DNA from 3 places in the Granulosicoccus sp. 3-233 genome. Region 2 is predicted to be linked to each of the others. Evidence: riboswitches for the same ligand, from Rfam matches in the RefSeq annotation. Region 2 holds a riboswitch; each other region holds the start of a gene.
What was found. Region 2 has a riboswitch for thiamine pyrophosphate ahead of thiD (bifunctional hydroxymethylpyrimidine kinase/phosphomethylpyrimidine kinase). Riboswitches for the same ligand answer to the same signal wherever they lie in the genome.

Region 1 (10,244 bases), 200 kb from region 2:
CTTGCAGTGATGTCGCTGCCAGGGGTCAGAGTAAGCAAGACTGACTCCACAAGCGGTCAGTTATTTCGGCCGGAAGCAGGAAACCATCGCGTTCGATTCTTTACTTGTCTCGATGAATCAGAGTACATTGCTCTGTACGTCGGCAGGCGAGGTTTCCATGGCAGACCCATTTCAGGATATCGATGCGGTAGATTCAAGGTTTCTGGATGTGGTTGTGGCCGCTCTGGAAGCAAGAGCGGCGGAGGAACAGATGGTTCAGATAATCGAGCGCTATCTCGATTCTCTGAACTGGGTTGATGGGGCCACGCACGTGGAAGTGGGCGCGGGTACTGGCCCCATTGCCCGACGAATGGCTGCAAGAGCGGGTGCGGCCTGCGTCATCGCGATGGACCCATCGGTCAATCTGGTAAAGCGTGCGGCCACTCTGGCTGAGCATCTGGACAATCTGGAGTGTCGGGTAGGTGGCGGAGAGCAGCTGGCGTTCGACACCGGCTCCATCGACAGCATTGTCATGCACACGGTTCTCAGTCACGTTATAGAACCGGAGATCCTGCTGAAAGAGGCCTGTCGGGTCTTGAAGCCAGGTGGGAAGATCGTCATCTGCGACGCCGATTTCGAAAAGACATCGCTGGGCAATTTTGCAGGCGATCCACTGGACTCCTGTGCTCGCTTTTTTGTGGATAACGTTGTCACCCAGCCCTATCTGATCTCGAATCTGAGACAGCTGATAGTCAGCGCCGGTTTTCTGCTTGATGAGTTTCGTGTCGATAGTCGTGCCATTACAGACACGGATGGTGGCATGGCCTGGGTTCGAATGGGTACAGCCTTGATGGTCGAGCGTGGTCTCATTGCCCAGGCACTCGCGGACGCGCTGGCAGATGAGTATCTGAGGCGCAAGGAGGCGGGCACTCTGTATGGACACCAGCCCTTCGGTACCGTGATTGCAACGCGGCCATGAGGGTGATGCGACCATGGGGACGCCTGCGAGCCCGGCAGCGCAATGTAACCATGATGACATGCTTCTGAATTACCGTTTTGATTATAGTTGTCCGGGTACCGCAGCCCAGGAACGACAAATTGGCGGCTTCGCAACCGCGTACACAGGCTTGACGTCCGCAATCGAGACGGAAAATCCATGAGCATGTCTGTCCTGCAAGGGACCGGGAGACGAACGTTGTGCAGAAGCTCGTGGTCAAGGAAGAGGGTCGGTCTGGCGTCGGGTTTGTGTTTGCTGCGTTCCGACAGATTCTGCTGTCGAGTTTCGGACAGAGACGTTTTTTCCCGACTATTGCAGCTGTCACGATACTGTTGACGGTCGGTGGTGCGCCGTTGGAATCGCATGGCCAGACGACTGATGGACATCGAACCTTGTACCTGGCGACATCCAATCAGCCTCCTGTGGTCAATGCCGTGGGGTCTGGCTATCTGGACAGGATTCTGCTTGACGTCGGACAGCGTACCCGACTCACCTTTGACATCAGAAAGCTACCCGCTGCCCGTGGGCTGGCACTGGCCAATACCGGCGTGCTTGATGGCGAGGTGGCGAGAACCGATGCGAGAGAAGATCAATATCCACATCTGATACGGGTACCGGAACCCGTCATCGATATCGTTGTTGCCGGCGTGTATACAAGAGATGACATTCAGGTGGATGAAATCGAGGATTTCCGGAAATATCGAGTAGGCCGGGTACGCGGCTGGAAATATGTCGAGAACATGTTGTCATCCGTCGCCGGTGTCACGGTCACCCGGACTGAGGATCAGTTGATGGACATGCTGAATGCCGATCGTCTGGATATTGCCGTCCTGACTGTGGCTCCCGCTCGACTCAGGGCACGCGAACGTGGGATGATCAACCTGAAGATCACGAACTACGCGATTCGCAAGGACATGTATCTGTATCTGCATGAAAGCAAGGCCGATCTGGTTGGGCTGATTGATTCTGCGATAAGAGCCATGAAAGCGGATGGCCGTCATGATGCCATCTTGAAAGACTATCGCTTCGAGAATCAGTGAGTTGACTCAGGGAAGGCTTTTTTCTCGAATCGCCGCCAAGGCAATCCGTTCCACCGTTGTCCCCATGCTGTTGGCATTGACGGCAATGCTCGTTTTCACGGCCTTTGTCAGCTACCAGATATCGATCCATCAATTGCGGGTGCGAATCCAGGAGATCGGCAATGAACACAAGGCTGATATCCAGACCCATTTGTGGGAGTTCGATCTGGAGGCCCTGACATCCCATCTTCGTGGGTTCACTGCCAATGACAGTATTCAACGGGCTTACATCGTGGATCAATCCGGTCAGACGATCAGTCAGGGGACTTCCATCAGCGACGGAACAGGGGTGATGAAAGCCGATTTTCCGCTGATGCATGCAGATGGACGAGGTGATTCACAGCTGCTGGGGCATCTGACCATCGAGGCCAACAATGGCGCTGTCTGGTCGATAGTATTGAGAAATGCCCTGGCTCTCATCGCAATCTTCGTGATTTCCACCGTCTTTGTTACCGCCTTGATCATCCGGCAATTCAATCGGATTGCATTCACCCCTCTGGCAGCCCTATCGGCCAGGCTTCGCGATCCGGAGCATGCCCATGATCTGACCATCGATCTGCCGCGGGAGTCTGGTGCGGGAGACGTGGATGAACTGGACGAACTGGTCGAGTCGATCCGTGCAATGCGAGAAAACCTGCTTCTGGCCAGGGAGAGCATGGAAGAAGGGGCTCAAAGACTGGCGTCTGCCGCTCATCTTGCGGGGCTCGCATTTGCCAGGTTCGATCCCTCATTGACACGGCTTGCTGCCTGTGACGACAATTTTGCGGCGATTCATCGAAAGACCGTGGATGAGATGCTGCGGTTGAATATTCGCACGGACGTCGTCGAGAAAGTGCTGGACAAGAGCTCACTGGAGCTATTTCTGGCCGCCTGCAACAGGGTGGTCGCCGGAAATTCCGACATACAGACGCTGCGGCTCAATTTCGATGATGGTGAGTTCCTGTTCCTGAAACAGTATTTTCTGGGCAAGTTCAATGACAATGGCGAGCTGACTGCCATCGATGTCATTGCACAGGATGTGACCTACGAGCAGATCAACCAGGAAATGCTCCTGCAGACACAGAAAAACAAGGCCATCGGCAATCTGACCGGCGGGGTGGCCCACGATTTCAACAATATTCTGGCTGTCATTTCCGGCAATCTGGAAATTTCCAGTGCCAGCACCGAGAACCCGGTTGTCGTTGCTCATAATACCGTCGCACTGGAGGCGGTCGATCGCGGTGCACGGTTGACCCGGCAACTTCTGTCCTTTGCCCGCAAACAACCCCTGTCTCCTGTCGTGCTGGATGTGGGCAAACTCGTCAGGGAATCGGTTCCCCTGATTCAGACGTCGATTGGTGCAACCATAGATCTGGAGGTTGTCAACGATGCCGGATTGTGGAGAACACTGGCTGATCAGGCGCAACTCGAGGCAGTATTGCTGAATCTTGTTGTCAATGCCCGTGATGCCATGCCAAGGGGAGGCACTTTGAGTATCGAGTGCTGTAATGCAAGACTGGATTCCAGTTACGCACGTTCCAACATGGAAGTTGTCGCGGGTAATTATGTCTGTCTTTCGGTCAGCGACTCCGGGCTCGGGATGAGCGACGAAGTCGTCAAGCAGTGTATCGAACCTTTTTTCACAACCAAAACCGCGGGAGAAGGTACCGGACTGGGGTTGTCAATGGCCTTTGGATTCGCCAAGCAGTCCAGGGGGCATCTGAAGGTCTATTCCGAATTGGATCATGGTACGACCGTCAGATTGTATCTGCCGAAGGTTCAGCAGAAAGTGGCTTCGCTGGCACCTGCCGTGACTGTTGATCATCGAGCAAGACTGGCGGGCTTGCGCGTGTTCATCATCGAGGATAACGAGCAGTTGCGACAAGTGATCAGCAGTCAGGTCGAATCTCTGGGCTGCGAGGTCCATGCCGCCTGGGACGAGGCCTCATCGGTGGCGCTGATCGATGGACTGGAGAGTGTTGACGTGTTCCTGTCAGACATCATCCTGCCCGGTCATACGGATGGCCGACGCCTGGTAGAGAGACTTTCCAGACAGATGCCACAGGCGAAGACGGTCTTCATGTCGGGTTTTACCGAAAATTCGATCATTCACAATGGCACGCTTGACGACGGGGTCGTGTTTCTGCAGAAGCCCTTCAGATTGAACGAGCTGGCACAGGCTCTGATCGATGGCATGGAGTCGGAGCCCGTTCATGAGCGGGAAACTGACTGAATATCGAGTTGAGCCCTGCCGTCTTCTGGTAGATGCCTGATCTCCAAATGCCATGATCCTGTTGTAGCATGCCTGCATGCTCCGATATCTTCAGGCTTGCCAGTCGTATGCTGCACACTCTTGTCAGGTCCATGCGGGTTCCCTTTCTGGTGCTGACGCCCGTCAGTGTCTTTCTGGGGTACGCCACCGCATTGACCAGTTCCCTGCGAATCCCGTACTCGGATCTGTTACTGGTACTGATGGGTGCCTTGCTTGCGCATGTCAGCGTGAACATGTTCAACGAGTACCATGATTTCAAGAGTGGTCTGGATGCGAAGACGATCAAGACACCTTTCAGTGGCGGCAGTGGTGCCCTGATCGCCAATCCGCAGGCGGCACCAGCAGTACTGATGGGTGCGGTATCCAGTCTGCTGGTTACCGCCATCATTGGTGTCTGGTTTCTATTCGGTGTGGGTCTGCTGATACTGCCTTTGGGGATCATCGGTATTCTCATCATCCTGGCCTACACACCCTGGTTGAACCGACATCCTGTGCTGTGCCTGATGGCTCCGGGCATCGGTTTCGGTCCGTTGATCGTCATGGGAACGCATGTGGTGCTCACTGGCGAGTACTCGATCCAGGCAGGGATTGCCTCATTGGTGCCGTTTTTTCTTTCCAACAACCTCCTGCTGCTCAACCAGTTTCCTGATATCGCTGCGGACAGAAGTGTCGGTCGGCGACATTTTCCCATTGTCTACGGCGAACGCAAGGGCATCCTGTTGTATGGCAATACCGTCATGGCCACTTGTGGGGTCATTGTCCTGGGCATTCTGACGGGAATATTTCCCGAGTTGAGTATCGTGTGCTTCTTTCCGATGGGGATCGCGGTCATGGTGTTCTTCGGTATTGCCAGGCACGGAACATCGTTGGGCAGATTGTTGCCGTACCTGGGGATGAACGTCTGGGCAACGGTCATGACGTCGGTATTTCTGGGCTTCAGCATCATCCATGGCTGACGAATACGCATGAACCATGGCTGTTGCGCATGCTGATGTGCTTCACCGCCGAGGTCACCGTGGAGTCGTTCCCGAATCATGAGGCTGGCAATTCTTTATCCTTCCAGTTTTCGCACTCGCTGCGCCAGCGAAGTGAAATCGAAGAGCGAATTTACGGGTAGACGCAATAACAGCAGCGATACCGCCACCGGCAGCAGTGATGCCAACAGGAACGATTCCAGCAGATTCGTGACAGGTGCCCCGGGCAGTGGGAAAACCACCAGCCCGGCCACCAGACCACAGAACGTACTGAGCGCTGCATTGGTGCTTTGATAGCGAGCATTGAACAAACCGAAAAATACCGGAAACGCCGCTGCGCAGCAAAGCAGGTCTGCCAATAGAAACAGATACAGCACACTGTAGCCCTGAGCGGCTACGAGCAACACCGGCAAGGACAGCAGCAGGATCAGCCAGCGCGACCAGGACAGCAGGGTCTGATTGTTCATCTGAGGCAACAAGCGGTGCAGGTCGACTACCATGATGCTGGTCAGCCCGCTGATGGTGGAATCTGCGCTGCTCATGATCAGGGCCAGCCCGAATGGCAGCAGGCCAATGGCGAACCACAGAGGCACATCCGCCAGCAGAACGCTGAACAGGGCGACAGACCCATCACCGGGCAAGTCCAGGCCCACGAAAGCAAGGCCGAACAGGCCCATGATAAAGATGATGGGAAAGCTCAGCAGGCCGCTGAGAATGAAGCCGTTGCGAATGACACGGTTGTCGCGCGCTGCAAAGACTCTTTGCCAGGTGCCTTGATAGAAAAGTCCGGTGAGAACGACTGCGATGAAAAACGTCAGTCCGGATTTCAGGCCGTTGATATCCAGTGGGTTGAGTAGTTGCGGTGCTGTTGTCCGCAGGCCTTGCAAAGCAGGGGTCAGTCCATTGCTGGCTTGCCAACCGAAGCCGATCAGCAAGGCCAGAAAGGGCAGTATGACAAGCAATTGAAGACGGTCGGTGAAGATGGTTACCCGAAGCCCGCCATACAGGGTGTACAGCAGTGTTGCACCCATGACGATGCTGGCCGTCAGCCACAGGGGTACCGGTGCCAGCAGGGCAACCATCCTGGCAATGGCGGTCAGCCCTGCGCTCAGACTGATGAAGAGATAGAAGACCATGATGACCAAAACGAAGCCATACATCACCCGTCCGTAGCGAGCGAGTACAAACTCGGTCAGGGTATGGCCTTCGGGCATCAGAACACGGATACGGCAGCCCAGTGGGATCATGATCAGCCGTGGCGCCAGAGCCCCCAGAGCATAGCCGGTGATGGCGCCTATACCTCCCCAGGTGGCAGCCTGCGCCGGGCCGAACAGAATCCATGTGCCCAGGGTCGTGGCCAGCAACGTCAGCAGTGTGGCAGCGCTGCTCTGGCTGTTGCGAGCCACCAGATAGTCGTCCAGTCTGTCCTGTTTGCGATGGGCATAGAGCAAGCCTGGTACGGCGAACAGTGCCGCGAATACAAGCAGCCATATGAGGGCTGTGGAGGTGCTGAACATGGTTGTCTTCCTTGTCTTGAGCGGCGCTGACGTTTCGCCACAGGTGGCGGGCATCCGGCAAGGCAGGGAGACGGGAAAGAGGCTGGAGGCATGCATGGTGCAGCCTTGTTCCTTCCCTTCGCCAGCATTATCCGGATCAGGTTCAAAGGGTTGCCACACACACAGTGTGGTGTCTCAGCCGCTTTCCACGGCACCCCCAGGAGTGAGCGCAGAATAGGAAGTTCAAGTCCACTTGTCAACGATTATCAATTGACGCTACATCTTTCCTCAGTTGTTGTGCTATGGTTTTCGCTCGACACGGGGTGTCCTGATTTGCAGGGCTGAGAAAAAACCCGTTGAACCTGATCCAGTTCATACTGGCGAAGGGATGTCAGTCGCTGGCTCTGCCGCCACACCTGTGCATTCATGCCTTCGCCTCAATCCTGAGGTTTACATGCAGCAGTCTCTCCGTCTTGATCAACAACTGGTTCTGGTTACCGGTGGTGCCCGTGGCCTGGGTGAACACCTGGTAGCTGCCTTTCTCCGAGAAGGTGCCAGAGTTGTTATAAACTATCATCGCAGTTCTGATGCGGCCAGGCGCCTGGCAGAAAGATTCCCGGAGCATGCGCTCGCCGTACAGGCTGATGTATGCGAGCGAGCCGCAGTACAGGCGATGTTCGATCAGGCCCGACAGCATTTCGGCACACCGGTGACAACTGTCATCAACAATGCCTTGCCTGACTTCACATTCAACGGCGATGCACGTCCGAACGTGGATCAGCTGACCTGGGAAAACATGAACCAGCAATTCTCGGGAGTTGTCGGCGGTGCCATTAACACGACTCAGTCAGCACTGGCGGGCATGCGCGAGGCAGGTTTTGGTCGTATCGTGAACGTCGGAACCAATCTGTTCCAGAATCCCGTAGTGCCGTATCACGACTACACCGCTGGCAAGGCAGCCTTGTTGTCACTGACTCGCACGCTGTCGCAGGATCTGGGGCCCGACAACATCACCGTGAACATGGTGTCGGGCGGTCTGTTGCGTACCACGGATGCCTCGGCAGCAACCCCGGAGGCCGTGTTCGACTTCATTGCGGCGAGCACGCCCCTGCGGCGAGTGACCACACCGGCGGAATTCGCTGATGCCACCTTGTTCTTCGCCTCGTCCTGGGCGCGTTCGGTGACCGGGCAGAACCTGGTCGTGGATGGTGGTCTGGTGAAGGGCTGATGAGCACCGGGCGAACGCATACGCGGACGATGCATATCAATCTGTTCCTGATGGGCTGCGGCCATCACCGGGCCGCCTGGCGACATCCACAGTCCTCGGTAGAGCAATTGGGTGATATTCGCTATTACGAAGCTCTCGCGCAAGTGGCCGAACGCGGCAAGCTGGATGCCGTTTTCTTCGCCGACAGCGGGGCGGCGGGTAATGTGTCGGACGGCAGCTGGTGGTATCTGGAGCCACTGACTGCCATCGCCGCGATGAGTCGGGCGACTCATCGCATCGGCTTCATCAGCACCGTGTCCAGCACCTTCTACACGCCATTTCATGCCGCTCGCCTGCTGGCGTCGCTGGATCATATCTCCGGTGGCAGAATTGGCTGGAACGTGGTTACGTCGATGTTTGACGCTGAAGCCCGCAACCATGGTTACCGGAAAATGCCGGATCATGACGAGCGTTACCGACGCGCCGAGGAGTTCGTGCAGGCGGTGTCAGACCTGTGGGATTCCTGGGATGATGACGCCTTGCTGTTTGATCGTCAGGGGCATTATGCCGACCCCGGGAAGGTGCGTGCCATCAATCATCAGGGAGAATTCTTTCACGTTGATGGTCCGTTGAACGTACCGCGCCCATTGCAAGGGCATCCGGTACTGTTTCAGGCTGGTGCCTCGGAACAGGGTAGGGCACTGGCGGCCAGCCGTGCAGAAGCAATCTATGCGGTGGCCTATGATCTGCCTGCAGCGCAAAGCTATTATCGGGATATCAAGCGACGGGTGAAAGCTGCCGGCCGCAAGGTGGATGTGCCGATCATGCCAGGGCTGGTTACCTACGTGGCAGCAACCGAGGAAGAGGCCAAAGCCAAACAACGTGAACTGGATGAATTGCTGCCTGCCGACGCATCGTTGCGCCAATTGGCCCTGTTCATTGACCAGGATTGTTCCGAATGGGAGCTGGACGCACCAGTGCCACCCTTGCCATCACTGGAGAATTTCAGTGGTCCGCAGGGACGCTACAGCACCATACTGCGCATCATTGACACCGAAAATCCGACACTGCGTCAGTTGTTGGGAAGACTCGCGGCAGGTGGTGGTCATTGCACCCTGGTGGGTACGCCGGAAACGATTGCTGATCAGATGGAGCTCTGGTTCTGCAACGAAGGGGCCGACGGATTCAATCTGATGCCACCGTCATTGCCCGGTGGCATTGAAGATTTCGTGGATCAGGTAGTGCCTCTACTGCAGCAACGTGGTCTGTTTCGCCGTGATTACAAGGGCCATACACTGCGAGATCATCTGGAGTTGACAAGGCCCGGCTGCAACTGAAATGATGCCCAAGTTGGTTGTCATCCGACTGATTACAGGGGTGTGTCAGATTCCGAGAGGGGCTTCATGTTCAGGTACCATCCTTGCAAGAGACGAACCTTGCAAGAGACGAACCTTGCAAGAGACGAACCTTGTATCGGCGTATGACGGTCCCGACCGTACAGCACAGCATGCAAGTTCGGTCAGCGGCAAGCAGCTGCCGGAGCGCCGGGCGATATGATTGGGAGATCGGACATGTTGCAACTCAGATCAGCCAGTGAAGGTGATGCGGAGAGTGTCGCTCGCATTCTTGTGTCAGCAAGGCTTGCGTATCTGCCCTTTGCCCCATCTGCCCATTCGCCTGATGCGGTTCGTCGCTGGGTAGGCAACAACCTGATTCCGTCAGGTGGCGTTGTCGTCGCACAGCTCGATGACGAGAACGTGGGGGTTCTGGCTATATCGGAATCAGGCGGAATCGGATGGATCGACCAGCTTTACATGGCGCCGGGCCATGTCAATCAGGGTATCGGTAGTCAGCTTCTCGAACATGCCTTGAGCCTGTTGCCTCGCCCGATACATTTGTGGACATTTCAGGAAAACCACGGTGCAATCCGCTTTTATCAGCGCCATGGTTTCAAGGCCATCCGATACACGGATGGTGCTGGCAATGAAGAGAAGTGTCCGGACATGCTTTTCGAATATCCATGAACGGTAGCGTCATCAGGGCTCGATCACAGGCTCGAGAACACCGATAACTCGTCCTCGGTCAGGTTGCGCCACTGACCCGGTGGCAGTTCGTCCAGCGTGATATGCATGATGCGTATGCGTTCGAGTTTTTCGACGGAATAGTCGAAATACCTGCACATGCGTCGTATCTGTCGGTTCAATCCCTGCACCAGGGTGATTCTGAATACGTGGTCGGATTCCCTGACTACGTGGCAGCGT
Region 2 (10,244 bases):
CATTCGGACACCAATGACAACATGTTCGGTGAGACGGTCGCTCATGGCTGTCCATTTCGACGAGCCTGGGAGGATGACTGTCTGTTGAATGATCGGGTCTATCAGATCGGCTTGCGTGCAACCGGCTATTCTCCCGAGGACTTCGATTGGGGACGCAGCAAGGGATGGACGGTGGTTCAGGCAGAACAGTGCTGGCACAAGTCACTGGTACCGCTGATGCAGGAAGTCAGACAGACCATCGGTGACGCACCGGTCTACCTGAGCTTCGATATCGACAGCCTTGACCCGGCTTTCGCCCCGGGCACCGGCACTGTCGAGCCGGGCGGGCTGACGGTGTGGCAAGCCTATGAAATCGTCAGAGGTTGCGCTGGCCTGAATCTGGTGGGAACCGATCTGGTTGAAGTCTCACCGCCCTACGATCCCAGCGGCAATACCGCGGTCATTGCTGCCAACCTGCTGTACGAGATGCTCTGCGCCCTGCCAGCCTGCCAGTAGTCAGGTCTGGCACTACGCCACGCTCTGCTTGTTCTTGCGGCGTCTGGCGCTCTCCTGCAACTTGAGCCGTCTGCGATAGTTGTCCACCGTGGGTCGACCACCGTAGATGTGCAGAGCCTGACTGATCTCCTCGAACCCCCTCTTGGTATCAGAGCGCTTTCGCGACTGCCCGGCTTCATAGTCCTTCAGACCCCGCACACTCAGGGATACGGATGATGGCAGGCGAATCAATGGCAGATTGGCGGCATGGGTATGCAGCGCACTGGCCTTCACCTGTGGATCGAACAGCTGCGCCCTCGGGTGTGGGCGAACGTAGTTGCGACGCACCAGCTGATAAGGCATTTCAGCAGGCTTCATGCCCGACAGGTCCTTCTCGGTCAACTCCACTGGTGTCGGCAGGGTTCGGAAATATTGCAAGGCAATTTCCAGAGCCTGCAGACGATCCCTGTCCGGGTCGCCGGATTGCACCTTGCGAGTCTCTTCTTCAATGGCTGCTTCGCTCAGTTCAATGGCCTCAGCGGGCGTGATCCAGACATCGGCAGGCGTCTGGCATTGCCAGGTCAGATTCAGGCGGCTGATGTTCTCCGGAATGACATGCAGATGGCGATAGACATGGTTCATGTGCACGCCCGGAAAAATGTGTTTGCAGGCACGACTTCTGGCGACGGTATCCGGATAGGCCTGGGCAAGATGCGTCTGCAGCTTGTCCTTCAGCGCATTGATGGCGGAAATCGCTTCGCTCAGATCTGTCGCCACAGACAGAACTCCCGGCAGACGGTAGGTCGTTGTGCTCTTTTGACCGGCTGTCATGGACAGACGCGTCAGGGCATCACAGGCCAGATCAAGCGCAGGCTTCTGGCGAGAATCAGGACTTCCCCATTTTCTGACCTCGATATGCGTTGGCACGACACCATCGACTTCCACGGTAGGCAACTCGAAAACCACCACGCCCGTGCAATGATCGCGAATCACGCCAACCAGAGTCTGCAATGCTTCTACCAGCTCTTCATGCAACTGAAGAGCCGTCATGCGTTCGAGTGATTCCATGCTGTATTTTTCTACCCGTCAATCGACAGAATAGGATGAAAGCCACCGTCTGACAATCCGCACATGGTGACCTGCGTCGGGAGCAGCACCGATGGGTTCTGCATGTTGGAGCGTGCGCGCCGAGTCCACCGGCACGCTGGACCCGGCCTCTTGCCCTTGCCTGATGTCAGGAATCGCGTTGAGTGTCCTGTCGCCTGTTCCGTTCATCCCATATCATCGGTTCCCAGAGCTCGATCTTGTTGCCCTCGGGATCCTGAATCCACGCAAAGACGCCGTTTTCGTGATACTGAGGCCCTTCAAGGATCTCCACGCCAGCGGATGTCAGCCTTGACACCAGCGCTTCCATATCATCAACGCGGTAATTGATCATGAACCGCGCCCGGCTCGGTGCAAACCAGTCACTGTCTCTGGCGGCGACATTCCAGACTGTCGCACCACCATCCTCGGCACTGTCGTTCTTCCATTCGAGCACACCGCCTCCCCAGCTTTCCAGGGCTATGCCCAGATGCTGCTCGTACCATCTTGCGAGACTCTCGTGATCCTTGTCGGCCAGAAAAAAGACCCCGCCGATACCAGTCACCCTGCCTGCACTGCGCTTGTCTGCCATGATTCGTACTCCGCATGAGGTGCCTCCAACATAACAAACGCGACCGTCCCTCGAAAAGCTCTCTGCCCATGCCACGATTTCCATCCCGGCGACGCTGCAACGTTTCAGGCAGCTGCCTCGGTCAGCTCAGCGGCAATGACTGCCGGTGTCAGGCTCTGTATGGCCTCGTACTGCGACAGAAAGACCTGCCCGGTCAGCTCGTCCAGCAAATGTGACTGCTGCAGCCTGTCCATGACCGGTCCCTTGACCTCACTCAGGTGCATGCTGATATTCATGTCCGCGAGCCGATGGTTGATGGCCTCCAGTGACTCCAGCGCACTCATGTCGATCTCATTGATTGCCGAACACATCAGCACCAGGTGTCGGGTCGTGTCACTGGAGGCCAGGCGATCATGAATCAGGTCTTCCAGATATCGCGCGTTGGCAAAGTAGAGACTCTCGTCGACTCGAATGGTAACCAGCGAAGGATCGGTCAATACCCGATGACGGTGGATGTTGCGAAAATGCTGGGTCCCCGGCACCAGCCCGACTTCAGCCACATGAGGACGTGAGGTTCTGTAGAGAAACAGCGCCACCGAGGCAATCACGCCTGCGCTGACGCCGGCCTCCACGCCGATGACAAGCGTAACCACCATGGTGATGAATACCGCGGCAAAATCCGCACGGGAATAGGACCAGCTGCGCTTCAGGATGCTGAAATCCACCAGAGAGAAGACAGCCACAATGATGGTGGCAGCCAGAGTGGCCTTGGGCAGATAGTGAATCAGCGGCGTCATTATCAGCGCGGCAATCGCCAGCATGACTGCCGTCATGGCGCCTGCGGCAGGCGTTTCGGCACCGGCTTCGAAATTGACCACGGAGCGCGAGAACCCACCCGTCACGGGAAATCCACCCGTCAGCGCTGCCCCCATATTGGCAGCACCCAGACCGATCAACTCCTGATCCGAGCGAATGCGCTGTCGCCGCTTGGCAGCCAGAGTCTGAGCGACCGAGATGGACTCGACAAAGCCAATCACCGAAATCAGTAGCGCAGGCATCCACAGCTCCCGCAACAGGTCGGCTGAGACACTCGGCCAGGTCAGTGGTGGCAGGGCCTGCGGAACGGCACCCACGACGCTGACACCGTGGGAATCCAGCTGCAGACCCCAAACCAGAGCCGTCGTCACGAGAACGGCCATGACAGGTCCCGTCCGAGCCAGCGCCTCTGCCAGCTTCGGCGACAGACCCAGATGCAAAAGCAGGGCTTTGAGCCCCTTGCGGCACCAGAAAAGGAATGCAATGGAGGTGACACCCAACAACAGCGTCTCCCGGTTGGCCGCATTCAACTGACTTGCCAGCGACAACAGGAGTTCCAGAAGATTGTGACCGTCGGCAGACACGCCCAGTACATGCTTCAACTGACTGGCCGCAATGAGAATGGCCGATGCCGTGATGAATCCTGCAATGACCGGATGAGACAGAAAATTGGCCAGAAAACCGAGTCTGAAAAGCCCCATGGTCACCAGCATCACACCGGACAGGCCGGCCAGCGTCAGCGCCGCAGTGACATGGTCCACCCCTGTATTATGAACGACAGATCCGATGGCCGTCGCGGTCATCAGGGAAACCACGGCCACCGGGCCGACAGCCAGAGTGCGACTGGTACCGAAAATCGCATACAACAATATCGGTACGATAGACGCGTACAGACCAGCCTCTGGCGGCAAGCCGGCCAGCAGCGCGTAGGCCAGGGATTGCGGAATCAGCATGATCGTGACTATCACCGCAGCCAGCAGATCATTGATCAGGGAGCCACGGTCATACTCCCTGCCCCATTCCAGACAGGGCAGATAGCTGGCAATCGACGCTCTCTTCACTGACTGGCGTCCGGTAGCGAGGCCGGCTGCGCCATCCATTCATGACCACGCAACATCGCCTTCCAGTACACGGGCGGCAGAATCCGCTCCTTGAGCAGCCATGCCAGGCGCGATGGCCGCGTCCCGTCGAGCAGCCATGTCGGAAAGCTGGGTAGCAGAGCGCCACCATAGCCGAACTCGGCCAGAACAATCCTGCCACGCTCGACAGTCAGGGGGCAGGACCCGTAACCATCGTAGGACGCCACGGGAGACCTGCCAGCGATATCGGCAATGACATTGGCCGCCACGACCGGTGCCTGCTTGCGAGCAGCGGCGGCCGTCTTCGCATTGGGTGCATTCATGACATCGCCCAATGCCCAGATATTCTCATGGCTCCTGTGACGCAGAGTCGACTGCTCGACATCCACCCAGCCGGCCGCATCAGCCAACGGCGAGGCACTGATGAATTCCGGAGCACATTGAGGGGGACAGACATGCATCATGTCGAATTCCACTTCCACTCGTCTGACGGGCTTGTCGGCGTCGCTCACGTCGAACCAGGCCTTTCCCGCATCGCCATCCACTGCCACCAGATTGTGAAAGAAATTCAGTGACGCACGGTACCGTTCAACGTATTCCTGCAGTGCCGGCACATAGTCCTTGACCCCGAACAGTACTCCACCGGCATTGTTGAAATCGATATCGATATCCTGCAGAACGCCAGTGCGATTCCAGTGATCTGCCGACAGGTACATCGCCTTCTGTGGCGCACCGGCGCACTTGATCGGCATGGGAGGCTGTGTGAACACCGCCTTGCCTGACGTCATCGACTGTACCAGCGACCAGGTATAGGGAGCCAGATCGTAGCGGTAATTGGAGGTCACGCCATTGCGTCCCAGGGTCTCTGTCAGCCCTTCCACCCGGTGCCAGTCGAGTTTGAGACCTGGACAGACGATGAGCCGCTTGTACCGGATGACTCGACAGCCTTCAAGTATGATCGAATCGTTCGCCGGCTCGAAGGCCGTGACTGCTGTCTTGAGCCATTGCACACCAGGGGGTATCAGCGACCCCATGGTTCTGACGGTTTTCTCCGGTTCGAATATCCCGCCTCCCACCATGGTCCATCCGGGCTGGTAGTAATGAATATCGGCAGGGTCGATCAAGGCAAGCTGCAGATCCGCCTGGCGCTTGAGCAGACTGGATGCCACGGCGATACCGGCGGCACCCGCCCCGACAATCACGACATCAAAAGAACCATCAGCCTTGTCGGTTGGTGTGACCCCTCCATTGGCCAGTCGCCGGACGACGCCTGACAGGTCAAAGCCGGCACTTCTGGCGGCGGCCAGAATCTCCGGCACCGGTCGCGTACGGGCCTGGCCCAGAGACCACAAGGTGGCAGAGCGTGTACCGCTGCGGCAATAGGCCATTGCAGGCTTCGGCATTTCCTGCATTGCCCGCGCGAAGCTGTCGACGTCTTCATTGCTTACCTGGCCAGGAACGACGGGCAGATATCGCATTTCCAGACCGTGTCTGGCTGCCTCGGCCTGTATTTCAGCAAAAGTGGGCTGATCAGCCGCTTCTCCGTCAGGCCGATTGCAGATGATCGACCGGAATCCCAATTCACGCAGCCGGGCAATATCGTCGATCTGCAACTGCTTGCTCAGGGAGAGAGTGTCTGAAATGTTCTTGACGTCCATGGGCGGTGTTTCCCGGGGTTGTTGTCAGTGATTGTTGAGCATCGCGCCGCTATTCTCTCGGCATGAACCGATGTTCCTGGCCGGCGCCACTACCGCATGCACGCCCGATTCCGATCCCGGCCGGCCACTGGTGATCGGGAGAATAGACCTGATTTCTCAAGGGGTCGGTGACAATGTCACCGTCACCATCGACCTGGCCAGGGCACACCAGCCGTGCAGGCGTTCCCCAGTGCCTCTGCCCAGGGTTCAGGGTTCAGGGTTCAGGGTTCAGGGTTCAGGGTTCAGGGTTCAGGGTTCAGGATTCACGGATTCACGGATTCACGGGTTCACGGGTTCACGGGTTCACGGGTTCACGGGTTCACGGGTTCACGGGTTCACGGGTCACGGGTCACGGATCAGAGGTCAGTGGTCAGGCGCCCATGACCAACAGGATATTCACGGAGATTACTGCAAGAGTGTGGAACCGTCATGGCCGGGCGATGACGGCCAGTACCGAGAATTTTCAGGAAGAGCATCTGGTCAAGTGGATTGACGCGTGATACTCTCTCGCACACTTGACGGGGTGCTGGACGACTACAGAGGTGGGCGTTCGGCTGAGATGATGCATCTGATTGCACGATCCCGCTGAACCTGATGCGGATAATGCCGACGAAGGGATTCAAGTCACGGGAATCCGAGTCATTCCCTTGCATGGGTCCAGTTCCTCCCGGCGTCTCCGGTGGAGCTGAACATGAATCCTGGCAATACGACAATCTCTCACCCCGCTACAGTACGGGGCGTACCGGCTGCGATGACCATCGCCGGCTCGGATTCAGGCGGTGGCGCCGGCGTTCAGGCGGACCTGAAAGCCTTCAGCGCGCTGGGCGTCTACGGAGCCTCGACCATCACGGCGCTGACGGCACAGAACACGCGAGCGGTGAATGCCATCCACGAAGTGCCCGCCGAATTCGTTCGCCAGCAAATGGAAACCGTGCTGTCCGATATCCGCATCGACGCCATCAAGATAGGCATGCTGGCCAATGTCGACATCATCCGCACCATCAGTGAAGTCCTCGAGCAGCACCCCGCGATTCCTGTTGTTCTCGACCCGGTCATGGTCGCCAAGAGCGGAGACTCCCTGCTGCACACTGAAGCCATCGATGCCCTGCGTCACTACCTGTTTCCGCGGGCGACGCTGATTACCCCCAATCTGCCCGAAGCAGCCTTGCTACTGGGCAACGGCAAGGAGGCCGGGGATCTGGCGGATATGGAGGCTCAGGCGGCCAGACTCGCAGAAATGGGTAGCGCCTGTGTACTGCTCAAGGGTGGGCACCTGAATTCCACTGACTGTACCGATCTGCTGTTGCAGAACGGCCAGCTGCAGCGGTTCACGCAGCCCCGCATCCAGACCGGCAACACCCACGGTACCGGCTGTACCCTGTCCTCGGCCATCGCCGCTGAACTGGCCAGGGGAGCGTCCGTATCCGATGCCGTACAGGCCGCTGAAATCTACGTGCATGCAGCCATCATCCGTGCCGACGAGCTGCAAATCGGTTCCGGACACGGGCCGGTCCACCACTTTCATGCCCTCTGGCCGCAAACGTGAGTCATTCACCCGGCATCGCGCTGAACAAGGTCAGTCTGAACCTGGGGAGTCATCCGATCTTCCAGGATCTGTCACTGCACCTGGAGGCTGGCAAGTGGCACAGTCTGCTTGGCCGCAGTGGCATCGGCAAGACCAGCCTGCTCAGGATCATCGCCGGCTTGCAGCAGCCGGATGAGGGCAGCGTACTGACGGATGCCGGCAAGCCGGTATCCAGCCGTATTGCCTACATGGCGCAGGACGATGGGCTGCTGCCGTGGTTGACAGCGCGACAGAACATTCAGCTGGGACCAAGGCTGCGTGGTGAACGCCTGCAGGACACTGATCATCGTGTCAGCGAGCTGCTCGAACGTGTCGGCCTGTCGTCGTGGGCAGACGCCCTGCCGGCAGTACTCTCCGGGGGCATGCGCCAGCGCGTGGCCCTGGCGCGCACCCTGCTCGAACATCGTGACATCGTACTGATGGATGAACCCTTCAGTCGTCTGGATGCCATCACCCGCGACGAACTGCAGAGCCTCTCCTTCGAGCTCCTCAGCGGGCACACCGTCCTGCTGGTAACACACGATCCGATGGAGGCCCTGAGGCTATCGCATGCACTGCATGTACTCGAGCCGGGGTCTCCCACCCGCGTGCAATCGATGCCGCTGCGCACGCAACCACCACGGCAGCTGGATCATGAGGAAATCGCCTCACGGTTGCCGGCCGTCTGGCAATTCATGAAAAACGGTGAAAACCGACCGGTGCCCGCCTGAATGAACAGGTCAACGACACTCGGGCGTGCGCGAATTCCAGGTCTGTTCGTCAGTCTTGCGCTGATGCTGCTGGCCTGGCAACTGCTGGTCATGCTCAGTGGCATTCCCCACTTTCTGCTACCGGCACCGTTTGCAATTCTGAAGACACTGTTCAGTCAGATGCAGACACTCGGCCTGCACACCGCCATTACCGCCTTCGAGGTCATTGCCGGCCTGCTCAGTGGTTGTGTGCTCGGCATACTCAGCGCCATCCTGCTGACCACCTCCAGACGACTGCGTCGCTGGCTGCTGCCGCTGATGGTCATCAGTCAGTCGCTGCCGGTGTTCGCCCTGGCACCACTTCTGACGCTCTGGTTCGGCTACGGCATGGGCTCCAAGGTGGTGATGGCAATCCTGATCATCTACTTTCCGGTGGTGGCTGCCACTTTCGACGGCCTGCGTCATACCAGTTCGGCCATGCTCGACCTGGCTCGCACCATGAACGCAACGCCCACAACCATTCTGCTGCAGATACGACTGCCGGCGGCTCTCCCCTCCATGGCCTCTGGCATTCGCGTAGCCACCTCGGTGGCGCCCATCGGCGCCGTTGTCGGCGAGTGGGTCGGCTCCAGTCAGGGCCTGGGCTATCTGATGCTGCAGGCAAACGGTCGCATGCAGACCGACCTGATGTTTGCGGCCCTGCTCTGCCTGTGTCTGATGGCCTTCCTGCTCTACAGTCTCGTCAATCACCTGCTGGATCGATGCCTTTACTGGCTTCCCGATTCCAGTCGCAACAACGCCCTCCAAACCGAAACACATTGAGCTCATGAAACGATTCAAACTCCTGTTGGCAAGCCTGCTGTTCAGCAGCAGTACCCTGGCTGCCGATCCGGTCACGGTTCTGCTCGACTGGTTCATCAACCCCGATCACGCGCAGCTGATCATTGCCCAGCAGAAAGGCTTTTTCGACGAACAGGGACTGAGCGTCGAACTGATCGAACCCGCCGACCCCTCACTGCCACCCAAGATGGTTGCCGCCGGCAAGGCGGATATCGCCATCAGCTACCAGCCGCAACTGCATGTACAGGTCGCCGAAGGCCTGCCACTGTCACGCTTCGGTACCCTGGTATCCACACCGCTGAATTCTCTCGTGGTACTGGATGATGGACCGATAGAATCGCTCGAATCCCTGAAAGGCCGCAAGGTCGGTTTCTCCGTCGGTGGCTTCGAAGATGCCCTGCTCAAGGCCATGCTGGAGAGCGTTTCCCTGACTCTGGATGACATCGAACTGGTCAATGTCAATTTTTCCCTGTCCCCTGCTCTGATTACCGGCCAGGTGGATGCCGTGATCGGTGCCTACCGCAACTTCGAACTGAACCAGCTGGATATCGAAGGCCATCCCGGACGTGCCTATTATCCGGAGGAACACGGGGTACCAGCGTTCGATGAACTGATTCTGATTGCCAACAACGAGTCACTCGACAGCTCCTGGATGCTGCCATTCCTGAACGCCATCGAGCGCGCCACCATTTTCATCATCAATCATCCTGATGAGGCCTGGGAGGTCTTTCGTGACTCCAACCCGGACATGCTCGACAATGAGCTGAATCGACGTGCCTGGCGCGACACGCTCACCCGGTTCGCACTGCGACCTGCGGCCCTTGACCGTCAGCGCTATGAGAATTTCGCCGCCTTCATGCAATCACAGGGTCTGATCGACTCCGTGCCAGCATTGAACAGCTACACCTACGAAGCCGGACGATGAGCCAACAGACTCTGACGCAACACCTGATTGCGCACAGTGAACCTCACTGGCAGCACTATATTCAGCACGAGTTCGTTCGCCAACTGGCGGCCGGTACACTGCCAGCGGAGTGTTTCGAGCATTACCTGAAACAGGATTATCTGTTTCTCATCCAGTTTGCCCGCGCCTTCGGCCTGGCGGCCTACAAGAGCCGTTCACTGGCCGAACTGAAACAGGCTCAGAGCTCCCTGCACGGCATCATCGATATCGAACTGGACTTGCATATCGGCTACTGCCAGCAGTTCGGCATCTCGAAGCAGGCGCTGGAGGAGACAGTGGAATCAACGCCCAATATGGCCTATACCCGCTACGTACTGGAACGCGGTATGGCCGGTGACCTGCTGGATCTGAACGTGGCACTGGCCCCCTGCATCATCGGCTATGCCGAAGTGGCCAACTGGTTGCAAACGCAATCGTTTCTTGTCACCGAAGGCAATCCCTACTCG
Region 3 (10,244 bases), on a different contig from region 2:
CTTCCTCCGACAAGCTTCTGTATGAGCGCGAACAGCAGCAGGCAGGTCATTAGCAGGATGCCAGCCGTTACGGCAGCTTCTTCCAGACGATAGCTACCCATGCGCTGATAGAGCAGCAGTGGCAGGGTTCTTACGCGCTCGGAACCGAACAGGGCGATGGCGCTGAGATCACCGGCGGCGAGCGTGGCGGCCAGAGCCAGAGACAGGGCGAGCGGTTTGCGAAGTTGTGGCCAGTCGACATGACGCCAGCGATTCCACCCCCGGATGCCCAGCGAACGTAGCAACCTGTCCTGCGCACTGGCAGCATTCATCATCGGCGCTTCCAGGATTCGTAGCACAAAGGGCAATGCCATGAGGCTGTTGATCATGATGACCAGAATCAGGGCAATGGAAAACACGTCAGCCAGCGGGCGAAGCAGCAGAAAGAGGCCGGTGCCCAGTACCAGAGGCGGCAGGACAAGAATGATATTGCCCGTGAGTTGTATCCACTGACCCATGCGTTCCCGTGCCAGGCGGATGCGCAAGTAGCGCGTACTTCGCAGCAAGGCCAGTCCCAGTGTCACCGACAGAATGGCGGCGGTCAGGGAGACGGCCAGGGTGTTGCCAAGGGCCGATAGCGTCGCGGAATCGAACATGACACTCAGCGTCTTGCCATTGATTGCCGAGATGATCAGTGCCAGCAAGGGCAACAGCACAAAGACGATGCCGAGCATCAGTATACCGACATGAGCAATGTTCCATCCCGCGCCAGGCCAGAGGCCTTCTCGGACATCGTTCCGGTATGCGCCGGTGCTGCCTTTGACCGGGCTTGCATAAATGTCGAAACCCATGCTGCCGTCGTGGCGCAGCAGGGTGCTCATGGCCATCAGTGACAGACAGATGAGTAGCTGAATGCAGGCCAGAGCCACTGCCGTGCTTATGTCGAAATCGAATCTCAAGGCCTGGTAGATGGCAACTTCGATGGTTGTGGATCGTGGGCCACCGCCCAGTGTCATGACAATGGCAAAACTGGTGAAACACAAAGTGAAGATCAACAGTGCCAGAGCCGGTAGCTGGTGTTTCATGCGGTGCCATTCGATATGTCGAAAGATGGCCCAGGGCGTCATGCCCAGTTGTCGACACAGGCGCCAGTTGTCAGCGGGAATACTCTCCAGGGCGTTCAGGAGAATACGGGCGGCCAAGGGCATATTGAAGAACACGTGGGCAATCAGAATACCGGGCAATCCGTAGAACGCCAGTGGCTCGTTGCCCATCATTGCCAGCAGCTCGCTCAGCCAACCAGTTCGGCCGAATACAGCAACGATGCCGTAAATGGCAACGATAGTGGGTATGACCAGTGACAGGCTGAACAGGGAGACGATCAGGGAGCGACCGGGGAATGCGGGCTTGTGAGACAGCGCGAGTGCCACCGGGATGGCGGTGATCAACGCCAGTATCGTCGAAGCGAGCGCCTGATAAAGGCTGAAACGAATCACGCGCTGCAAATAGGTATCGTTCACCACAGCGTGCCAGTCGATGCTGCCTGCTTCTGCAAGCATGGCGCCCAGTGGCAGCAGTGTCATGGCGGCAATGAGGAACAGTGCTACCACGCCACTGGCCCACCAGGGCCAGCGTATCGACATGATCAGTTTCCGGTGGAAGCTTCAAGCCATTCGTCGATCCACGACTTGCGTCCATCGCGTACTTCTTCCGGAGTGAATTGCAAGGTCCGTGTCGGTGAAATCAATTTCTCGAAGGATGCTGGCAGCTGTTCTTCCAGGTCCGCAACGGGGTACATGACATTGCCGAGCGGGATGCTGGTCTGGGCTTCCTGACTGACCAGGTAGTTCAGGAACTCCCGACCCAATGCCTGTCGAGGAGACTGGGCCAGCAACGCGGCGACCTCGACTTGCAGATAGTGTCCGTCGCTGAATGCGGCAGCCTGGTAGCGGTCGGTTTCGTCGATCTCCATATGATAGGCCGGTGAGGTGCTGTAGCTGAGCACCATCGGTGCTTCGCCATTGAGGAACAGCGAAAAGTAGGCTTCACTCCAGCCCTTGGTGACGGTCAGGATGTGCGGTTGCAGAGCCTGCCACTTTTCGGCGGCCTTGTCGCCATACACCGACTTCATCCACAGCAGCAGTCCCAGGCCCGGAGTGCTGGTTCTCGGGTCCTGGATGATGATCTTCAGGTCCTCGGGCGCGGCAATGAGTTCATCCAGGCTGGCTGGTGGTTCAGGCAGGGCTTCAGTGTCGTAGACGAAGGCAAAGTAGCCGTAATCGAATGGCACGAAGATATCGGAAGTCCATGTCATGGGCAATTCCAGCGCGCTGGTGTCGACACCGGATGTTGCCAACAGTCCGGTGTCTTCGGCAATCGCCATCAGATTGGTGTCAAGACCCAGCACGACATCCGCCGGACTGGACTTGCCCTCGAGCTGAACGCGATTGAGAATGCCGGCAGAGCTGTCCAGGGCGACGAAGTCGATGGTGCAGTCGCCGCATTGAGCTTCGAAACCGGCCTTGATGGCGGGCCCTGGTCCCCATTCGGCAGTGAAGGACTCGTAGGTGTAGACGGTCAGCTTGCGCGGTTCATCGGCGGCATTGGCAAGCGTCAGGGGCAGGGTGGTGCTGACCAGCAGTACGGTGGAGAGCAGGTATCGGCGGGGCTGTGTGGCGAACGGATTCATACGCATGGGTTTGTGTACGCTTGTCATGCTCATCGTGGACAGAAGAGTCGGGGATGATGACCTGGCGAAGGTACAGCAACTCAATTCCTACGCCGGTGCTAGCCGGTTCAGGTTCTGCGGGTTGTCCCGGCTGACGTTCAAGCCGGACTCTCAGCCTTGCGGCACCCCGTTGAGTCATCACGTGTGGTCCTGTGGACCGCGCTCAGTTTCTCGTATAAGAGGCATGGTTGCAAGCAGGCTGTTGCCGAGGGAAGCCATCGTGCCCACAGGAGCTATCGTGCATAGGGTCGAGGAGAGCCATCGTGCGTCGTGTTGAAGCGCTTGTAGCTCCACAGGTACTGCTCAGGGCACAATGCGATGCACCGTTCGACACCGCTGTTGAGAGCAGTGGCGGCCTGTTCTGCATCGCTACTGGACACCGCCTCATCGGCGGGCAGGATGTGGAGTCGCCAGCCCTTGCCTCTGGGCAGGCGCTCCGCCACACAGTAGAGTACGGTAGCACCGCTGCGCCGCGCCAGGCCGGACAGCAGGGTCATGGTCAGAGCCGGCTTGCCGAAGAAAGGGGCAAAGACTCCATTGGCCTGGTCGGGTTCCTGGTCGGGCAGAATACCGACATTGCCGCCCGACTTGAGGATCTTGAAGCCACGTCTGATACCACCGGCATCAAGAGAGGCCGGGTGTCCTCGCAGGTGCGCCCGCCAGCGTATGAGTTCGCTGTCAAGCCGGGAATTGCGCGGACTGCGGTAGAAGTAGGTGAATGGTTCGTCGCTCGACAAGGGGGCTGAGCAAACTTCCCAGTTGCCCAGGTGAGGGGAGACGAACAGGCACCCCTTGCCGGATTTCCGGGCCTCGAGCATCAGCTCTTCGCCATTGATGTCGATTATCAGCTGTTCGGTCTGAGCGATGGGCCGGTGCCAGATCCAGGCGCATTCGGTCAGCTGCTTGCCGGTTTCCATCAGACTGAGGCGGCTCAGACGGCGACGCTGTGCCTCGTTCATGTCCGGGTAGCACATGTCGAGATTCACATCGGTGATACGGCGCAATTTGCCGTTGAGCGCCCAGACGCACAGTCCGAGAGTGGCCCCGATTGTCTGATTCATGCGCAGTGGAAGCCAGCTGAGGATTCTGGCGAGAAGGCGAGTGAGCTGCACGGACATCGGGAAACCGGTTGTGACGAATCTCTAGTTTAGCGTGTGTAACTGTGCGAGCTTAATCGTTAGAATCTTCTCCGGGCAATGTTCTGCCTGCCACAGATTCTTCCGATGAGCGATAACGCTGATTCCATTGACACCATTTCACCCACGGAAGCGTGGTCTCTGATGCAAACGGACCCGGGTGTGACGCTGATCGACGTTCGATCCGATATGGAATTCCTGATGATCGGTCATCCGAGGGGAGCGGTGAATGTGCCCTGGATCGATGCGCCGGACTGGGTGGTGAACGAGCATTTCGTGGCCAATGTCAGAAAGGCCCTGTTGGGCAAGGTGTCGGCCAAGGGGCGTTCTTCCTCACCGCTGTTGCTGATCTGTCGCAGTGGCAATCGGTCGCACGATGCGGCAGAGGTGCTGCTGCGAGAAGGTCTGGCCGACGTCAGGATCATCGCTTGCGGGTTCGAGGGGCCGCTGGATGACGAGCATCACCGGAATACGGTGGCTGGTTGGCGCTTCGAAGGCTTGCCGTGGGAGCAGTGCTAGGGGAGCGCTTGACCGCTGCGCATCGACCCAAAACACCCGGCCATCCGGTGGCCGGGCTGAACCATCCTGGCTCCTCAGGTTGATGTGGTCATCAAACGTGCAATTCATCCAATGAATCGAACTTCCTTGTTGAAATACATCCTCCGTGATACTTCCCTGTGTGTGGTGTTCCTGACCACAAATTCATTATCGGCGCATCGACGCGGAACTGCTATCGGAAGTTCCGTCTTTTTGCGTCAGAAAATTCCGATATTTGGGTAGGAATTTTCCTAGTTTGCATTAAAACGTGTCCTGTTACCGAGTTTCGTCTATCTAGTGATCGCTCTTATTCAGCGCGTAACCCGCGCCTCAGTCACCATCGACAACCAGATTACCGCCCGGATCGACGCCGGCATGCTCGCCCTCATCGGGGTCCAGAGACCAGACACCCATGAATCGGTCGTCCAGCTCGCCGAGAAGATGCTCGGCTATCGAGTGTTCGAAGATGATCAGGGGAAGATGAATCGGGATATTCGCCAAGGCGGCGGACAGCTGTTGCTGGTGCCTCAGTTCACCCTGGCAGCAGACACCCATAAAGGGCGTAGGCCCGGTTTCTCCAGCGCTGCGTCTCCGCAACAGGCGAATGAGCTGTTCGATACGCTGGTGAGCACCGTGTCCAGGGAGTCGATAACGGTGGCCAGAGGGACTTTCGGGGCGGACATGCAGGTGGCCCTGATCAATGATGGCCCGGTGACGTTCTGGCTTGAGACACGTCGGTCAGTGTGAATGCCGTGGCGAATCGAATGCGCTAATTCCGCATCTGGCCAGATTGTGGGTGTCAAGTCATGGGCGGAGGGTGTATGCTCCGGCGCTTTTGCGGGAGATATGTGGGTGTCCAATCGCCGAGCGCAGGTAAAGCGAAGCACGCTGGAAACCGAGATAGCGGTGGAACTGCTCCTGGACGGGCAGGGTAATGGCAAGTTCCAGACCGGGGTGCCGTTTCTCGAACATATGCTGGATCAGATCTCCAGGCACGGCCTGTTTGATCTGGATATCGCGTGCAAGGGTGACACTCATATAGATGATCACCACACGGTCGAAGATATCGGCATCACCCTGGGAGACGCCTTTGCGCAGGCGCTGGGTGATCGCAAGGGTATCGTTCGTTACGGACATGCCTATGTCCCGCTGGATGAATCGCTTTCACGCGTTGTCATCGATTTTTCAGGGCGTCCGGGTCTGCATTTTCATGCTGATTTCAAGCGTGCGAAAGTGGGCAACTTCGATGTGGATCTGACATCCGAGTTCTTCCAGGGCTTTGCCAATCATGCCCGAGCAACCATTCATATGGATGTCTTGCGTGGTGTCAACGATCACCACAAGATCGAAACTCTGTTCAAGGCCTTCGGAAGAGCGCTGCGAATGGCATGTTCGATTGACGAGCGAGCGGCCGATACAATGCCCTCGACAAAGGGAACCCTGTAGGTTGCCCTTCGATGAATCTTGATCGACTTCAGCCGACGTCCGGGAACCTTGATAGAAATTGAGCATGGAAATGCAAAGAATCGCCGTCATCGACTATGGCATGGGCAACCTGCGATCGGTGTCCAAAGCCATAGAGCACGTCGCCGAGAACGCTGAGGTCGTTGTCAGCTCTGATGCAGCCGTTATTGAATCGGCTGATCGTGTCGTCTGTCCGGGGCAGGGTGCTGCCAAGGATTGCATGGCGGCACTGCAGCACAGCGGCCTGTCGCAGACGATCCTGAACATCGCGGGTACCCGGCCCTTTCTCGGCATTTGCATGGGGTATCAGGTTCTGTTGACGCATAGCGAGGAAAACGGCGGTGTGGCGTGTCTGAACGTTGTGCCGGGGGAAGTAACCCGTTTCGCGGAGCCATTGCAAGACGCTGGTTCGCGATTGAAAGTCCCGCATATGGGGTGGAGCGAAGTCCGCCACGCTCGGGAGCATGCGCTCTGGGCCGGTATCGAGAATGCCAGCCGTTTCTACTTTGCTCACAGTTACTATTGTGTGCCGGAAGACATCGGTGCGGTGGCAGGCACATGCCACTACGGTCATGACATCGCGGTAGCGGTAGCTGCGCCCAATCTGTTTGCCTGCCAGTTCCATCCGGAGAAGAGCGCCAGAGATGGCTTGCAGTTGCTGAAGAATTTTGCCAGCTGGGACGGACGCTAGTCGCGAGAATGTTCGATAGCCAGCTGAATGCCCGTTGCTGGCTGGACATGGGTGTCTGATCTCTACCTCTGATCTCTGCCACAGCAAGGCATCCACGGGTGCGATGTCTCCTGGCAAGACAGGGAAAGACAAGACACCCACATCAATCAACAAGACAATGGACCCGGTACGATGCTGATCATTCCAGCCATAGATATCAAAGACGGTAAATGCGTGCGATTACGGCAAGGACGCATGGATGACGACACGGTGTTCGACGAGAATCCAGTGGACGTTGCCAGGCGCTGGCTCGATGAAGGCGCGCGCCGCATCCATCTGGTGGATCTGGATGGAGCATTTGCAGGGGAGCCCCGAAATGCGGCCGTGGTGGGGGAGATCTGCAAGGCCTGCGGTCAGGTACCTGTACAGATCGGTGGCGGTATTCGTTCGATGGAGATAGCCAGCGCCTATCTCGATGTGGGTGTCCAGTACCTGATCATCGGAACGCTGGCAGTGAAGCAGCCGGAATTCGTTGACGAGCTTTGTCGGCATTTCCCCGGCCATGTGATTGTCGGTCTGGATGCCAATAACGGTTTCGTGGCGACGGAAGGCTGGGCGGAGGCTTCCAGTGTCACTGCAGTGTCTCTGGCTCAGCGCTTCGAAGATGTGGGTGTCTGCTCGATCGTGTATACCGATATCAGTCGTGATGGCATGATGCAGGGCGTGAACACGGAAGCGACTGCGGCTCTTGCGGATGCTGTGAACATCCCGATCATCGCCTCGGGTGGGGTGACCGATATCAACGATATCGAAGCACTGGGTCGGCAGCGGCATCGGGGTATCGAAGGGGCGATCGTGGGAAGAGCCTTGTACGAGAAAACCATTGATCTGGCTACCGCCCAGGCGCTGGCCGACACTTATGCTGCGGGCAATCCGGAGAGCTGATCATGGGGCTGGCAAAACGAATCATTCCCTGCCTGGATGTAGATGCCGGACGCGTGGTCAAGGGCGTCAAGTTTCTTGACATTCGCGACGCGGGCGATCCAGTCAATGTTGCACGAGGCTATAACGAGGCAGGCGCGGACGAGATCACCTTCCTCGACATCACGGCCAGCTCGGATAACCGGGATACCATTGTTCATGTGGTGGAGGAGGTGGCTTCAGAGGTGTTCATTCCTCTGACAGTCGGTGGGGGAATACGCGCAGTCTCCGATGTGCGCCGCTTGCTGAACGCAGGCGCAGACAAGGTTGGTATCAATACGGCAGCTGTGCACCGTCCGGACCTGGTGCGCGAGGCCACTGACAAGGTCGGTGCCCAGTGTATTGTTGTCGCTCTGGATGCAAAGTCGGTCAGCGCCCCGGGTGAGCCGCCGCGCTGGGAGATCTTCACGCACGGAGGCAGAACCCCGACGGGTCTCGATGCCATCGAGTGGGCAGTCAAGATGGCGGAATATGGCGCCGGTGAACTGTTGCTGACCAGCATGGACCGGGATGGAACGAAGATCGGTTTCGATCTGGCATTGACCCGTGCGATATCCGATGCAGTCGAGATACCGGTCATCGCTTCGGGGGGTGTCGGAAATCTGGATCATCTGTCCGCAGGTGTTCTTGAGGGTGGCGCAGATGCTGTTCTGGCGGCCAGCATATTTCACTTCGGTGAATACACGATTGCCGAAGCAAAGGCACATATGGCGGCGCAGGGTATCGAGGTACGCGCTTGAATTTCATTGTTCGGGTTTGTCCCGGATCGGCCGAACTCGGCATGGGCAGCGCCCGGGGTTCGGTCCACCAGTCATTGAGTTCCATCCAAACTGATTGAAAAACGATGATCGAAGCCATTTCCTTCAACGACGCTGGATTGATTCCCGCCATTGCCCAGGATGCCAGTACCGGTCAGGTTCTGATGGTCGCCTGGATGAATGAGGAGGCACTGCTCGAAACGATCAGCTCGAAGAAAGCGGTCTACTTCTCACGTTCGCGCCAGCGTTTGTGGCGCAAGGGCGAGGAGTCGGGGCATGTACAACAGGTCGAGGATATCCACCTGGACTGCGACGGTGATGTCATTCTGCTCAAGGTTGTTCAAATTGGTGGGATTGCCTGCCACACCGGTCGGGAACACTGCTTTTTTCGACGACTTGATGACGAGGGAGAATGGCAAGACTGCGAACCTGTGCTGAAGTCGCCGGAGGACATCTACCAACTCTCGGATGATTGAGCGGGTGGATTGGTAGCTCGGCAGTAATCGTTCGAACTTCAGGGAGAATGCAGGCGTACCGCAAGCTGGTCAGAGTGCCGCAGCGACCGGAGATGCCGGGAAATGGTCGCTCGATCACCGCCGATCACCGGCTGCCGGGCGCAGTGATGTGGATGGTCCGGGCTTCGTTCCGCGCCTCTCAGGTGATCCCGGAATGCTCTGCAAGAGTCGCTGCCATCGGTTCGACTTGTCGTGAGATAATAGGCAGCCCGGGTGTCGGCAGCACCCTGCACGGATGAACGTTCGGGTCAACCGGTCGGCGCTGCCTTGGCAGGTATGAATAATTATTGGGCACGGAACACATGTAGGATGCCTCAGTGCGGATACACTATGCATCCATGGATCATCCGCGAGACACAGGTATGAGCGACATTCTTGAGCGATTGGGCGCTCAGATTGATGCCCGAAGACAGAGCGATGCGGCAGAATCCTACACCGCAAGCTTGTTTGCGGGCGGTGATGACGCCATATTGAAGAAAGTGGGTGAAGAAGCTGTCGAATTCATTCTCGCGGCCAAGGGAGACAAACCGGAACATCTGGTGTCTGAAGCTGCCGATGTATGGTTTCACATGCTGGTCATGCTGAGTGCCAAGGGGCTGGGACCAGAGGATATTTTGAACGAACTACAGCGTCGCGAAGGGGTCTCGGGTCATGCCGAAAAGGCCTCACGCGCCAGTAAATAGCTAATCTAGAGAAAACTTATGGGTATGCCAAGCGTTCCTCAACTGTTGATCATTCTGGTCATCGTCGTGTTGATTTTCGGTGCCAAGCGTCTAAAGAATCTTGGTGGAGACCTCGGTTCGGCAGTCAAGGGCTTCAAGCAGGCTGTCAAGGACGAGGAGTCGACTCCGACGGAGAAGCTGGAAGATGGCACCAAACCGGCCGATGAGCCCGTCATGCAGAAGACCGATGATCAGAAATCTGTCTGATTCAGGCTATGCAACTTTTGGATAGATAGCACGTGTTTGACGTTGGATTTACAGAAATTCTACTGATTGGCATCGTGTCTCTGGTCGTGATCGGACCCGAGAGGCTGCCGGCTGTGGCAAAAACGGCAGGTCAGTGGATTGGCAAGTTGCAGCGCTTCGTGCGCGGCGTCAAGACCGATCTTGCCTCCGAACTGGAAACTGGCGATCTGAAGAAGCTCATTGGTGATCAGCGTGAACAGATCAACGAGCTCAAGAACATGGTCAATACGGCGAAAAAGGATTTCGAAAGCAGCACGCGAGATGTGGTGAAAGGCGCAAGGAAGAGTCTGGGAGAGCTGGAGACCAGCGTCAAGGAACTGGACGCGGCCCCTGTCGGCAGTGATGACGAGAACGATGGTATAGACAGCTTGGCCAAGAGCGCCGCCCCCAATCAAACCGACGACTCTGTAGTGAGCAAGGATGAATTTGCCCGCATGTCAGGTCACACGGGAAGCACAGATCAGGCAACAGGCACAGAGAAGAATACTGTTGCCGCAGGCAACTCCGG

Region 1: it holds a riboswitch for thiamine pyrophosphate, as region 2 does, so the genes downstream of both, ACUNV4_RS21400 (sodium:solute symporter family transporter) here and thiD (bifunctional hydroxymethylpyrimidine kinase/phosphomethylpyrimidine kinase) in region 2, are expected to answer to the same signal.
Region 3: it holds a riboswitch for thiamine pyrophosphate, as region 2 does, so the genes downstream of both, thiB (thiamine ABC transporter substrate binding subunit) here and thiD (bifunctional hydroxymethylpyrimidine kinase/phosphomethylpyrimidine kinase) in region 2, are expected to answer to the same signal.

What each region holds. Positions count from the first base shown of each region.
Region 1 covers NZ_JBQYLE010000009.1:82,458-92,701, reverse strand. Annotated here, with positions in the region: gene ACUNV4_RS21420 (class I SAM-dependent methyltransferase) at 158-958, shown strand; gene ACUNV4_RS21415 (substrate-binding periplasmic protein) at 1,177-2,016, shown strand; gene ACUNV4_RS21410 (ATP-binding protein) at 2,018-4,267, shown strand; gene ACUNV4_RS21405 (prenyltransferase) at 4,375-5,262, shown strand; gene ACUNV4_RS21400 (sodium:solute symporter family transporter) at 5,358-6,797, opposite strand; TPP riboswitch at 6,894-7,005, opposite strand; TPP riboswitch at 7,086-7,182, shown strand; gene ACUNV4_RS21395 (3-oxoacyl-ACP reductase) at 7,231-8,004, shown strand; gene ACUNV4_RS21390 (LLM class flavin-dependent oxidoreductase) at 8,034-9,320, shown strand; gene ACUNV4_RS21385 (GNAT family N-acetyltransferase) at 9,555-10,007, shown strand; gene rluF (23S rRNA pseudouridine(2604) synthase RluF) at 10,031-10,244, opposite strand, start outside.
Region 2 covers NZ_JBQYLE010000009.1:284,405-294,648, forward strand. Annotated here, with positions in the region: gene speB (agmatinase) at 1-495, shown strand, start outside; gene ACUNV4_RS22225 (DNA replication terminus site-binding protein) at 508-1,542, opposite strand; gene ACUNV4_RS22230 (VOC family protein) at 1,709-2,149, opposite strand; gene ACUNV4_RS22235 (SulP family inorganic anion transporter) at 2,254-4,005, opposite strand; gene ACUNV4_RS22240 (TIGR01244 family sulfur transferase) at 4,002-5,681, opposite strand; TPP riboswitch at 6,230-6,356, shown strand; gene thiD (bifunctional hydroxymethylpyrimidine kinase/phosphomethylpyrimidine kinase) at 6,412-7,266, shown strand; gene ACUNV4_RS22250 (ABC transporter ATP-binding protein) at 7,263-8,015, shown strand; gene ACUNV4_RS22255 (ABC transporter permease) at 8,016-8,816, shown strand; gene ACUNV4_RS22260 (ABC transporter substrate-binding protein) at 8,821-9,759, shown strand; gene tenA (thiaminase II) at 9,756-10,244, shown strand, end outside.
Region 3 covers NZ_JBQYLE010000004.1:361,817-372,060, reverse strand. Annotated here, with positions in the region: gene thiP (thiamine/thiamine pyrophosphate ABC transporter permease) at 1-1,622, opposite strand, end outside; gene thiB (thiamine ABC transporter substrate binding subunit) at 1,625-2,674, opposite strand; TPP riboswitch at 2,736-2,847, opposite strand; gene ACUNV4_RS13555 (lysophospholipid acyltransferase family protein) at 2,941-3,825, opposite strand; gene ACUNV4_RS13550 (rhodanese-like domain-containing protein) at 3,931-4,362, shown strand; gene dtd (D-aminoacyl-tRNA deacylase) at 4,678-5,127, shown strand; gene hisB (imidazoleglycerol-phosphate dehydratase HisB) at 5,233-5,826, shown strand; gene hisH (imidazole glycerol phosphate synthase subunit HisH) at 5,891-6,535, shown strand; gene hisA (1-(5-phosphoribosyl)-5-[(5-phosphoribosylamino)methylideneamino]imidazole-4-carboxamide isomerase) at 6,707-7,459, shown strand; gene hisF (imidazole glycerol phosphate synthase subunit HisF) at 7,462-8,235, shown strand; gene hisI (phosphoribosyl-AMP cyclohydrolase) at 8,340-8,729, shown strand; gene ACUNV4_RS13515 (phosphoribosyl-ATP diphosphatase) at 9,131-9,451, shown strand; gene tatA (twin-arginine translocase TatA/TatE family subunit) at 9,470-9,697, shown strand; gene tatB (Sec-independent protein translocase protein TatB) at 9,730-10,244, shown strand, end outside.